Regions from separate parts of the Streptosporangium roseum DSM 43021 genome, predicted to be linked through region 3. Evidence: riboswitches for the same ligand, from Rfam matches in the RefSeq annotation. Region 3 holds a riboswitch; each other region holds the start of a gene.

Region 1 (3,200 bases), 2.4 Mb from region 3:
GGGTTGCGCACCAGTGCCTGCAGGGCCATCCCGCACACCGACAGTCCCGCGCCCACCACGCCGCACAGCAGGATGCGAGGGACGCGGACGTCCATCACGATCGTCTCCCGGACCGGTGCCCAGGTGGGCTCGGCCAGAGGCGCATACAACCGGTGCAGCAGGATGGCCCACACCTCGCCGAACGGCAGGCGTACCGAGCCGACCGCGATCCCGGCTGTGGCGGCCGCCACCACGGCGACGGCGAGCACCGCCAGGACCAGCGCGTACGGCACGCGCCCGCGGACGCCGGCGGTCGTGGCGGCCGGCGTCCCGGGCGGGGCGGTCCGGGTCACGCGAAGCGGTCCGGGTGGATCTGACGGGCCAGGGCCTCCACGCCCGCGGGAACCCGCACGCCCAGCACCGTGGACGACAGCGGCAGCACCGCGAACCGCTGGTTCTTGATCGCGGGCACGTCCTTGAGGGCCGGGTTGGCGAGCAGGAACTTCTTCTTGCCCTCCACGGGCTTGTCCCCGTAGTCGTAGATGACGATGACCTCGGGTGCTCGGTCGGCGACCTGCTCGAAGGAGACGTCTCCGAAGGACTTGGGAAGGTCGGCGAACAGGTTCGTCCCACCGGCCAGTTTGATCATCTCGTTGCCGATGCCGGCGCCGCCCGCGGTGAATGCGGTCTTGTCTCCGCTGTCGTAGACGAACACCCGGGCCGGTTCGGCTCCGTCGATCTTGGCCTTGACGCCGTCCAGTACGGCGCGCGCCGTGGTGATCTGCTGCTCGGCGCGGTCGGACACGCCGAAGATCTTGCCGATCGTCCGGATCTCGTCCTCGACCTGGGTCATGGTCACCGGACCGGTCGGGCATGCTTCGATGTTGACGTGGGAGTTGATCCCGGCCTTGGCCAGGACGGCCCGGCTGCGTCCTTCCTTGTCGTCGAAGGCGCTGGTGAATCCGCCGTAGACGAAGTCGGGCTCGGCCGACAGCAGCGCCTCGTAGGAGGGGTACTCCTCGGCGAGCACCTTGATCCCCCGATAGGCGCTCTCGTAGGCGGGAGGGATCTCGTCGTCGAGAAAAGCGGTCCCGGCCATCGACTTCTCCAGCCCGAGAGCGAGCATGATCTCGGTGACGTGCTGGTTGAGTGTCACCGCCCGCTGCGGCGGTTTCTGGAAGGTGGTGGTCACGCCGCAGTTGGTCACGGTGAGGGGAAACCCGGTGGCGGCCGGGCTCGTGACGGCCGTGGGGCCGGCGGTGGGCTGCCCGGTGGTTCCACAGCCGGCCACCAGCAAGGCGGGTATGAGAAGTGAGAGGAAGGGAAGCGAGCGTCGGCCCGTCATGAACAGGTCCTTTCACTCACGGGCTGAGCCCGATGAGCGGGATGGGCGAGGAGCCGGATCTTCAAAAGAAGCTCGTGTCGCGGGCATCCCGAAGGCCCTCATGCCAGATGCGCGGCATGGCGATCACCGTTCCTCTCTTGGGGAAATCCGCCCCAATTTCTCTGAGGAGGCGACCGCGTGAGTCTCCTGGCTCTCGGGTCAACACTCGTCCCGGCCTTCCCACCCGCACGCGGGCAGTGGCTGATTCGGGATTCGCTCGCCGATCACAGTGGCGGGACCGCGCCGGATTCACACCGGCTTCCTCGTTCCGCGCTCGCCAACGCCGACCATGCTCGCACACCATCCATCAACGGCAAAAAGCGGATACGGCACCGTCGAGACCGGTCCAGATTCTGAAGGCGCTGGGGTTCGGCTCGCCCAACACCACACACGCCGATGATGACCGCGCCGGCGCTGATCAAGCGGTACAGGGCCGAGACGCCCCACCGCACCAATGGTGTGGTTGATGCGCGTGCGTGTCACGCATGGCCTGACACGCACGCGCCTGTCAACCCAGCTTTTTCAGCCTGACAGCCTGCTTGAGGAAGACGACGCCGTCGATCATGTCGAGCTGGGCCGGGTCCAGCGGGAAATAGGCGAAATCGTGGGAGATGCGCTGGGCGGGCTCCGTGGTGGCCTCGGCCAGGCGGCGGGCGTCGATGAGAGAGTGGTCCCACGGGAGCGTGGACAGGATGCCCTCGACGGTGTCGGGGGGCGGGGTGTCGTCGCCGACCGTGCCGAGGGCTGAGGCCAGGAAGGCGTACCGGTCGCCCAGGTGCGCTCCGGTGATCGCCCCCGCGCTCCACCACTCCAGCGGCTGGTCGCCGAGCAGCATGAAGCTCTTGTTCCGCTGCAGGTGGAGGTTGCTGGAGAAGACCAGGGCCGGGCCGCGCTCGGCGACGGCACGCAGGTTGGCGGCCATCATCGCGTCCCGCAGGCCCGACAGCTTGGCTATCCGGGCCGGGGACGTGTCGGCCATCCAGTGGTGGTAGCGGAGCAGGCCGACGGCGGTGCGCCCGTACAGCTCCGCCCGCTCCCTGTCCTCCGCGCTCAGCCGCGGCACCTGAGTGTCGAGCAGTGCCACCAGGTCGTCGGCGAGCAGCCGCAGCCGCTGGGCGTCGGCGGACTGGCCGATCGACCGGGACGGGTCCATGACCGTGGCCTCGTCCGTCCACCGGCCGTCCGGGCCGAGCAGCGCGTCGAGGGTTTCCATGGTGCAGGGGAGCGGGCCGTCGAGGAGGGCGTAGAGGGCGGTGAGCGCCTGGCGCGGGCTCTCGGCCCAATACTCCAGCGGACCGTCGAAGCCGAAGAACCGGAGCTTTTCGTCATGCTCCTCGTTGTACGCGCGCATCCAGCGTACGAGGTCGCGGTTGGCCGGGGACGTGCCGAAGTCGTGGCTGAAGCCGCGTTCCATGACGTCGTCGAGCGTGCCCGTACCCGTCGTGACGTAGTCGTCGACCACGAGGCCCATGAGACAGTCGCTCTCGATGGCGAACGACCGGTAGCCCTCGTGCTCGACCAGATGCCGGAAGATCTCGTTGCGCAGGTCGCCCAGTTCCTCCACGAAGTGCCTGGCCTCGCCCAGGCCGAGCAGCAGGGGCTTGGCGGGAAGCGACCGGAGGAAGGCCGAGATGCCCGTGCCATCGAACGGCCGGGCCATGTCCTTGATATCCATGCCTTCAACGGTATCGTTGAACATTCGGTGTAAACTTTGCCGTGGAAATCCCCGCTTTTATCACGACTAACCTTCAATCGGTGATGCACCCATGAGGCCAGTGGACCTGGCGCGCGAGCACGGCCTGTCCACCCAGGCGATCAGGAACTACGAGGACGCCGG
Region 2 (3,200 bases), 1.1 Mb from region 3:
CGTCCCGGATCTGCGGGGTCCACAGGCCCCGGGCCTGCAGGTCGCGGACCAGGTAGCGGTTGACCTGGAGGAACTCTCCCGACAGGGTCTCGCGCTTGAAGATGTTGGAGACCTGGGGCTCGATGCACTCGTAGCAGCCGGCGATGGAGGCGATGGTGGCCGTGGGCGCGATCGCGATCATCAGTGAGTTGCGGAGACCGGTCTCGGCGATCCTGTCCCTGAGCGCCGCCCACTCCGGCGACCGCGCGGCCCCGTAGTGGTCGGGATGGAGCACGCCGGCGGCGGCCCGGGTGTCGTCGTAGGAGGGGTGACGGCCCCGCTCGACGGCCAGGTCGGAGGAGGTGGCGTAGGCCGCCAGCGCGATCTCCTCGGAGATCCGGGTGGACAGCTCCAGAGCCTGCGGGGAGTCGAACGGCAGCCGCAGCGCGAAGAGCACGTCCGCCAGGCCCATCACGCCCAGGCCGATCGGCCGCCACTTCCTGTTCGCGGTCCCGGCCTCGGGCGTCGGGTAGAAGCCCAGGTCGATGGTCCGGTCCAGGAACCGTACGGCGGTGCGGACCGTGCGGCGCAGCCGCGTCCAGTCGACGTCCCGGCCGTCCAGGTGGGCGGCGAGGTTGATCGAGCCGAGGTTGCAGACGGCCGTCTCGGCGTCGTTGGTGACCTCGAGGATCTCGGTGCAGAGGTTCGACAGGTGGATGACGTTCTCGGGCCGGGCCGTCTGGTTGGAGGTCCGGTTGGCCGCGTCCTTGAAGGTCATCCAGCCGTTGCCGGTCTGGGCGAGGGTCCGCATCATCCGGCCGTACAGCGACCGGGCCGGGATCTGCTTGACGTAGCGGCCCTCGGCCTCGGCGGCCCGGTAGGCCTCCTCGAACGCGGCGCCGTACAGGTCGGTGAGGTGCGGGACCTCCTTGGGGTCGAACAGCGACCACACGCCGTCGGCCTCGACCCGGCGCATGAACTCGTCGGGGATCCAGTTGGCCAGGTTCAGGTTGTGGGTGCGGCGGGCCTCCTCGCCGGTGTTGTCGCGCAGTTCGAGGAACTCCTCGACGTCGGCGTGCCAGGACTCCAGGTAGACGCAGGCCGCGCCCTTGCGGCGGCCGCCCTGGTTGACCGCGGCGACGCTGGAGTCCAGCGTGCGCAGCCACGGCACGATGCCGTTGGAGTGGCCGTTGGTGCCCCGGATCAGCGAGCCGCGCGAGCGCACCCGGGTCCAGGCGATGCCGATCCCCCCGGCGTACTTCGACAGCCGCGCGACCTGCCCGTAGCGCTCGTAGATCGCCTCCAGCTCGTCGCGGGGCGAGTCGAGCAGGAAGCAGGAGGAGAGCTGGGGCCTGCGCGAGCCGGAGTTGAACAGGGTGGGCGAGCTGGGCAGGTAGGACAGGGTGGACATGAGCGCGTACAGCTCGGCCGCCTCTTCGACCGTCTCCGACAGGCCGCAGGCCACCCGGAGGAAGAAGTGCTGCGGGCGCTCCAGGACCTGGCGGGTCCGCGGGTGGCGCAGCAGGTAGCGGTCGTAGACCGTGCGCAGCCCGAAGTACTCGAACCGGTCGTCGGCGTCCTGCGCCACCAGTGCGTCCAGCTCCGCGGCGTGGGCGGCCACGAAGGCGGCCAGCCCGTCCTGGACGAGCCCGGCCGCGTGGGTGGCGGCGACGGACTCGGAGAAGGCCCGGACCCCGTGCCCGGCCGCCTCGTCGGCGATCAGCTCCGCCAGCAGGCCGGCGGCGATCCTGGAGTTCTCCGGATCGGTGATCACCCGGGCGGCGGCCTCCTCGATGGCCAACCGGCGGTCGGCCGGGCCGTCGCCGGTCTTCTTGGAGACGTCGACCAAGGTCTGTGTCACGTGCTACCCCTCGCGCGCTCGAATTCCCCGTACGGCTCTCACCGGAAGGGCGCACGCGACCGAGAGCGGTCCCGGGCATGCCGGACCGCCTCATCCGCGGGCCCTCCCTCGAGGCCCTGGACAGCTTGCGTGGTCGAGTCCGCCTCGCCCGGCACGCCTCGGGCCGCTCCACGCGTCCCAGGTGCCCGGTCCGGCTCCCTCTTCCACACGTCACCGGCAGGTTTTCGGACTCACGGGCGCCTCGCACACGCCTACTGGCCGTCGCTTCCCAGGCAAACTGCGCCCAGTGCTCTCATGACGGCGGTCGTTCCCGTTCACCGCTGCGGGGCAGTCCCGGAATCTCACCGGGTTCCCTCTTGCCTCGCCCCCGAAGGGCGAACCAGCAACGAGCAGGATCCTACATGTAGGGCCGCTGGACGCAACTACCCCAACAGCTTGTGGCGAAAGTGCTCAGCAGCCCGAGCTCGTTGAGCACTTCCCGGGTGCGGCGGGTCTCGGTGGCGAGCCACTGCCGGAAGTCGTCCCCGCTCAGGTAGACCCGGTTCCAGCCGTTGGCCGCGCAGATGGCCCGCCAGCGGGACGAGGCGTCGACGCGGTCGCACAGGGCGACGGCCACGTCCCTGTCCTCGGAGCTCATGCCGCGAGGGCCGAGCACGCCGCACCAGTCGGTGTACTCCAGGCGGACGTCCAGCTCCATCAGCGTCGGGGCGTCGATCCCGTCGATCCGCTCGGCGGAGGAGACCACCAGCGGACGCAGGCGGCCCTCGGCGATCTCGGGCACGAAGGAGCGGGCCGAGCCCAGCAGCGCGGCCACCCGGCCGTCGTGGAGCGCCTGGGCGGCCTCGGCCCCGCTGGAGTAGCCGGCGTAGTCCAGCAGCCGGGTGTCCACACCGAGACACTTGCCGATCATGCCGTAGAGCACATGGTCGGAGCCGCCCTCCATCCGGCCGCCCACCGCCAGCCCGGCCGGGTCGCGGCGGAGCGCCGCGGCGAAGTCCTCGAAGGCGCGCAGGCGGGAGCCCGCCGGGACGACCAGGGCCGCCCAGTCGCCGACCATGCGGGCCAGGGGGGTGGTGGACTCCACCACGGAGGCGGCGTTGGCGATCTCCGCCCCCGCCACCATCGGCATCCCGGTCAGGAGCAGCCTGCCCTCGCGGGTGAAGGGCTCGCGGGCGGCGGCGAACGCCCCCAGCGCGGCGGCGCCCAGGCCGCCCGGATAGTTGCTCACCTCGGCCGCCCGCGCCAGCCTGTCCCCGGTCAGGACCGAGGCCAGCGCACGCGCGGCCCGGTCCCAGCCCTGCCCGCGCTCGGCGGGCGCGACGACGGTCAGCCGGCCCGCCGGCGGCAGGCGGGAGCCTCC
Region 3 (3,200 bases):
TCACGTCCGCGTCCAGGTCGCCGATGGCGCCGATGATCTCGCCGAACTCCGAATAGCACATGTGCGTGTGGATCTGCGTGGAGTCCGACACCCCCGAGGTCGCCAGCCGGAACGCGGCGACCGCCCACGCCAGGTAGGCGGCGTGCCCGGCCGCCCGGAGTGGCAGCAGCTCCCGCAGCGCGGGCTCGTCGACCTGGATGATCCGGATTCCCGCCGCCTCCAGGTCGCGGATCTCGTCCCGCAGCGCCAGCGCCACCTGCCGCGCGGTCTCGGACAGCGGCTGGTCCTCCCGGACGAACGACCAGGCCAGCATGGTCACCGGTCCGGTCAGCATGCCCTTGACCGGCCTGCCGGTCCGGGACTGGGCGTAGACGGCCCAGCCCACCGTCATCGGCTCCGGCCTGGCCACGTCCCCGAACAGGATGGGCGGCCGGACGCACCGGGTGCCGTACGACTGCACCCAGCCGTGCTCGGTGGCCGCGTAGCCGTCGAGCTGCTCGGCGAAGTACTGGACCATGTCGTTGCGCTCGGGCTCGCCGTGGACCAGCACGTCCAGCCCGATGTCCTCCTGCAGCGCGATCACCGAGTCGATCTCGGCCCGCATCGCCGCCTCGTATCCGGCCCGGTCGGTCCGGCCCTCCCGGAGATCGGCGCGGGCCCGCCGTACCGCGTCCGTCTGCGGGAACGAGCCGATCGTGGTCGTGGGCAGCGGCGGCAGTCCCAGCGACGCGCGCTGGATCACCGCCCGCTCCGCGTGAGCGGCCCGCGCCGTCCCCTCGCCCAGCGCCTCCAGCCGGGCCCGCATCCGCCCGTCCACCGGAGCCCTCACCGGTACGGCGGGCACGACCGCGCCGGGTCCCTCCCGCATCGCGCGGCCGATCGCCACGACCTCCGCCACCTTCTGCCTGGCGAACGCCAGCCCCTCCGGCACCGCCGTCTCCCGCTCCACGTCGAGGGGGACGTGCATCAGCGAGCAGGAGGTGGAGATCACCACCTCCCCGGCCAGCCCGAGCAGGGCCGCGCAGGTGGACAGCGCGGCGGGCAGCTCGGTCCGCCAGACGTTACGGCCGTTCACCACCCCCGCCACCACGGACTTGGCCGCCATCCCGGGAGTGGAGGCCACCGCCGCCAGGTTGCCTGGACCGGCGACGAAGTCCAGGCCGACGGCCTCGACGCGGGTCGCGGCCAGCACGGGGAGCGCTGCACCGATCTCGCCGAAGTAGGTGGCGACCAGCAGCCGCGGGCGGTGGCTGAGCCCGCCCAGGTGCTCGTAGGCGCGGGCGAGCGCCTTCAGCTCCTCCGCCGACCGGTCCGCGGCCAGTGCCGGCTCGTCGAGCTGGACCTCGGTGACCCCGGCGGTGGCCAGCCGCTCCAGCAGCTCGGCGTAGACGTCGAGCAGGTCGTCCAGGAGCCGCAGCGGAGCGAAGGCGGGGTCGGCGGACTTGGCCAGCAGCAGGTAGGTGAGCGGGCCGACCAGCACCGGCCTGGTCTCGATCCCCAGCTCCCTGGCCTGGCCGTACTCCGCCAGAGGCTTGTCCCAGGTCAGCCGGAACCGCGTCTGCGGGCCCACCTCCGGCACGAGGTAGTGGTAGTTGGTGTCGAACCACTTGGTCATCTCCAGGGGGGCGGTTCCCTGGGCGCCGCGTGCCATGGCGAAGTAGCGGTCGAGGCCGTCGAGCTCGGCGAAGCGGGCGGGGACGGCGCCGACCATGACGCTGGTGTCGAGCATCTGGTCGTAGAAGGAGAAGGTGTTGGAGGGGATGTCGCTCAGCCCGGCGTCGCGCAGCTCGCTCCAGGTGCGCTCGCGCAGCTCGCGGCCGGCCTGTTCCAGCCCGGCGGCGTCGAGACGGCCCGCCCAGTAGGCCTCCACGGCCTTCTTCAGCTCCCGGTCGGGGCCGATCCGGGGGTAGCCGAGGACGGTGGTGCGTTGGTCTGTCATGGGTCCTTTTCCCTCGTGGAACCCGGCTTCGCGGGCATGACGAGGGGAGGTCCCCCCGGCCCTCCCGCGAGGCCATGGACTCACCGCGCGCCGGTCGGCGCGCGGACGGTGGCAGGTATTCGGACTCGTGGGCGTCGTGCGCGTTCCTACTGGCCGTCGCTTCCCAGGTGATCGCTCACCCAGTGCTCGTGTGACGGCGGTCGTTCCCACTCACCGCTGCGGGGCAGTCCCGGAATCGCACCGGGTTCCCTGTTGCCTCGCCGCTCCGGTGAGGGAGCGGCGAACCAGCCGCACCGGCAGCATAACCCGCCCCCGGCGAAAGCTTCGGCCGGTGGCACCGGATCGGGGAGCCGATATTCAGCCGCAACCGTCGCCCTCAGTGGAGGTTTTTGACCATCGTCTGCTGGTGAACCCCCCTGCCCTCGTATCGGAGGCCGGGCACCAGCGGCGTCGGGCCGTGCGTGGCGAACCCGGCGCGCTCGAAGAACCGCACCGCCCGGGTGTTCTCGGCCAGCGTCTGAAGGTGGCAGCCGGGGGAGCCGGCCGCCTTCAGCCGGTCGAGCCACAGCGCCATCAGGGCGTCGGCGGCGCCGGTCCCGCGCGCCTCGGGGGCCACGTTGATGTGCAGGTGCGACGGCCACCGCGCGTCGGTGAAGTCGCCTGCGGTGGGCCTGCGCCGTACTTTCGACACCGTCAGGTCGGCCAGGCTGCGCGCGAAGAAGGTCGCGGGACCGCGCCGGAAGAAGAGCCGGTACTTCCTGATGGCGTTCTCGATGCGCTCACCCTCGCTGGGGAAGGCCGCGCTGTCGAGGCAGCCTGCCAGGTAGCCGACCAGAGCGCCGTCGACCGAGGCGACGAACAGCGAGCTCGGCTCGAGGTCCATGTAGGGGTGGAGATAGATGGCCGCCTCGGACTCCTCATGTCCCCACAGCGAGGCTGTGGGTGCGCCCTCGCCGGCGCGGCTGAACAGCGCGCGCAGCTGGGTGCGGTCGGTCTCGGCGAACATGCGGGCTTCCATGCGCCCTCCCTTCTGCGTGCAACATACACGATTCTGCGTATGTCGTACGTTTTCAAGTGTCCGCAGGGTATTCACCGTGTCGCCCAGTCCCTGCGACACCCCCGAGAGGGAATCCGTCGGCCCTGGTGGCGGGCAGGCTGCGGGCCGGGGCCCGCTGTCGCACGCCGGTCGTGTCCGGCGTTCCTCCGCTGGTGGCGCGGCTGCTGGAGATCACCGGCCTGGCCGGGCCCTTCACGCCGCCGG

The links. Region 3 has a riboswitch for cobalamin ahead of metE (5-methyltetrahydropteroyltriglutamate--homocysteine S-methyltransferase). Riboswitches for the same ligand answer to the same signal wherever they lie in the genome.
Region 1: linked by a shared signal. The riboswitch ahead of SROS_RS48745 (ABC transporter substrate-binding protein) and the one ahead of metE (5-methyltetrahydropteroyltriglutamate--homocysteine S-methyltransferase) in region 3 are both predicted to bind cobalamin.
Region 2: linked by a shared signal. The riboswitch ahead of SROS_RS30275 (ribonucleoside-diphosphate reductase subunit alpha) and the one ahead of metE (5-methyltetrahydropteroyltriglutamate--homocysteine S-methyltransferase) in region 3 are both predicted to bind cobalamin.

The regions. Positions count from the first base shown of each region.
Region 1 covers NC_013595.1:5,581,251-5,584,450, reverse strand. Annotated here, with positions in the region: gene SROS_RS24450 (FecCD family ABC transporter permease) at 1-332, opposite strand, end outside; gene SROS_RS48745 (ABC transporter substrate-binding protein) at 329-1,324, opposite strand; cobalamin riboswitch at 1,484-1,681, opposite strand; gene SROS_RS24440 (erythromycin esterase family protein) at 1,872-3,038, opposite strand; gene SROS_RS24435 (TioE family transcriptional regulator) at 3,130-3,200, shown strand, end outside.
Region 2 covers NC_013595.1:6,875,549-6,878,748, forward strand. Annotated here, with positions in the region: gene SROS_RS30275 (ribonucleoside-diphosphate reductase subunit alpha) at 1-1,840, opposite strand, end outside; cobalamin riboswitch at 2,039-2,239, opposite strand; gene SROS_RS30285 (Bug family tripartite tricarboxylate transporter substrate binding protein) at 2,238-3,200, opposite strand, start outside.
Region 3 covers NC_013595.1:7,967,846-7,971,045, reverse strand. Annotated here, with positions in the region: gene metE (5-methyltetrahydropteroyltriglutamate--homocysteine S-methyltransferase) at 1-1,939, opposite strand, end outside; cobalamin riboswitch at 2,033-2,244, opposite strand; gene SROS_RS34775 (GNAT family N-acetyltransferase) at 2,316-2,957, opposite strand.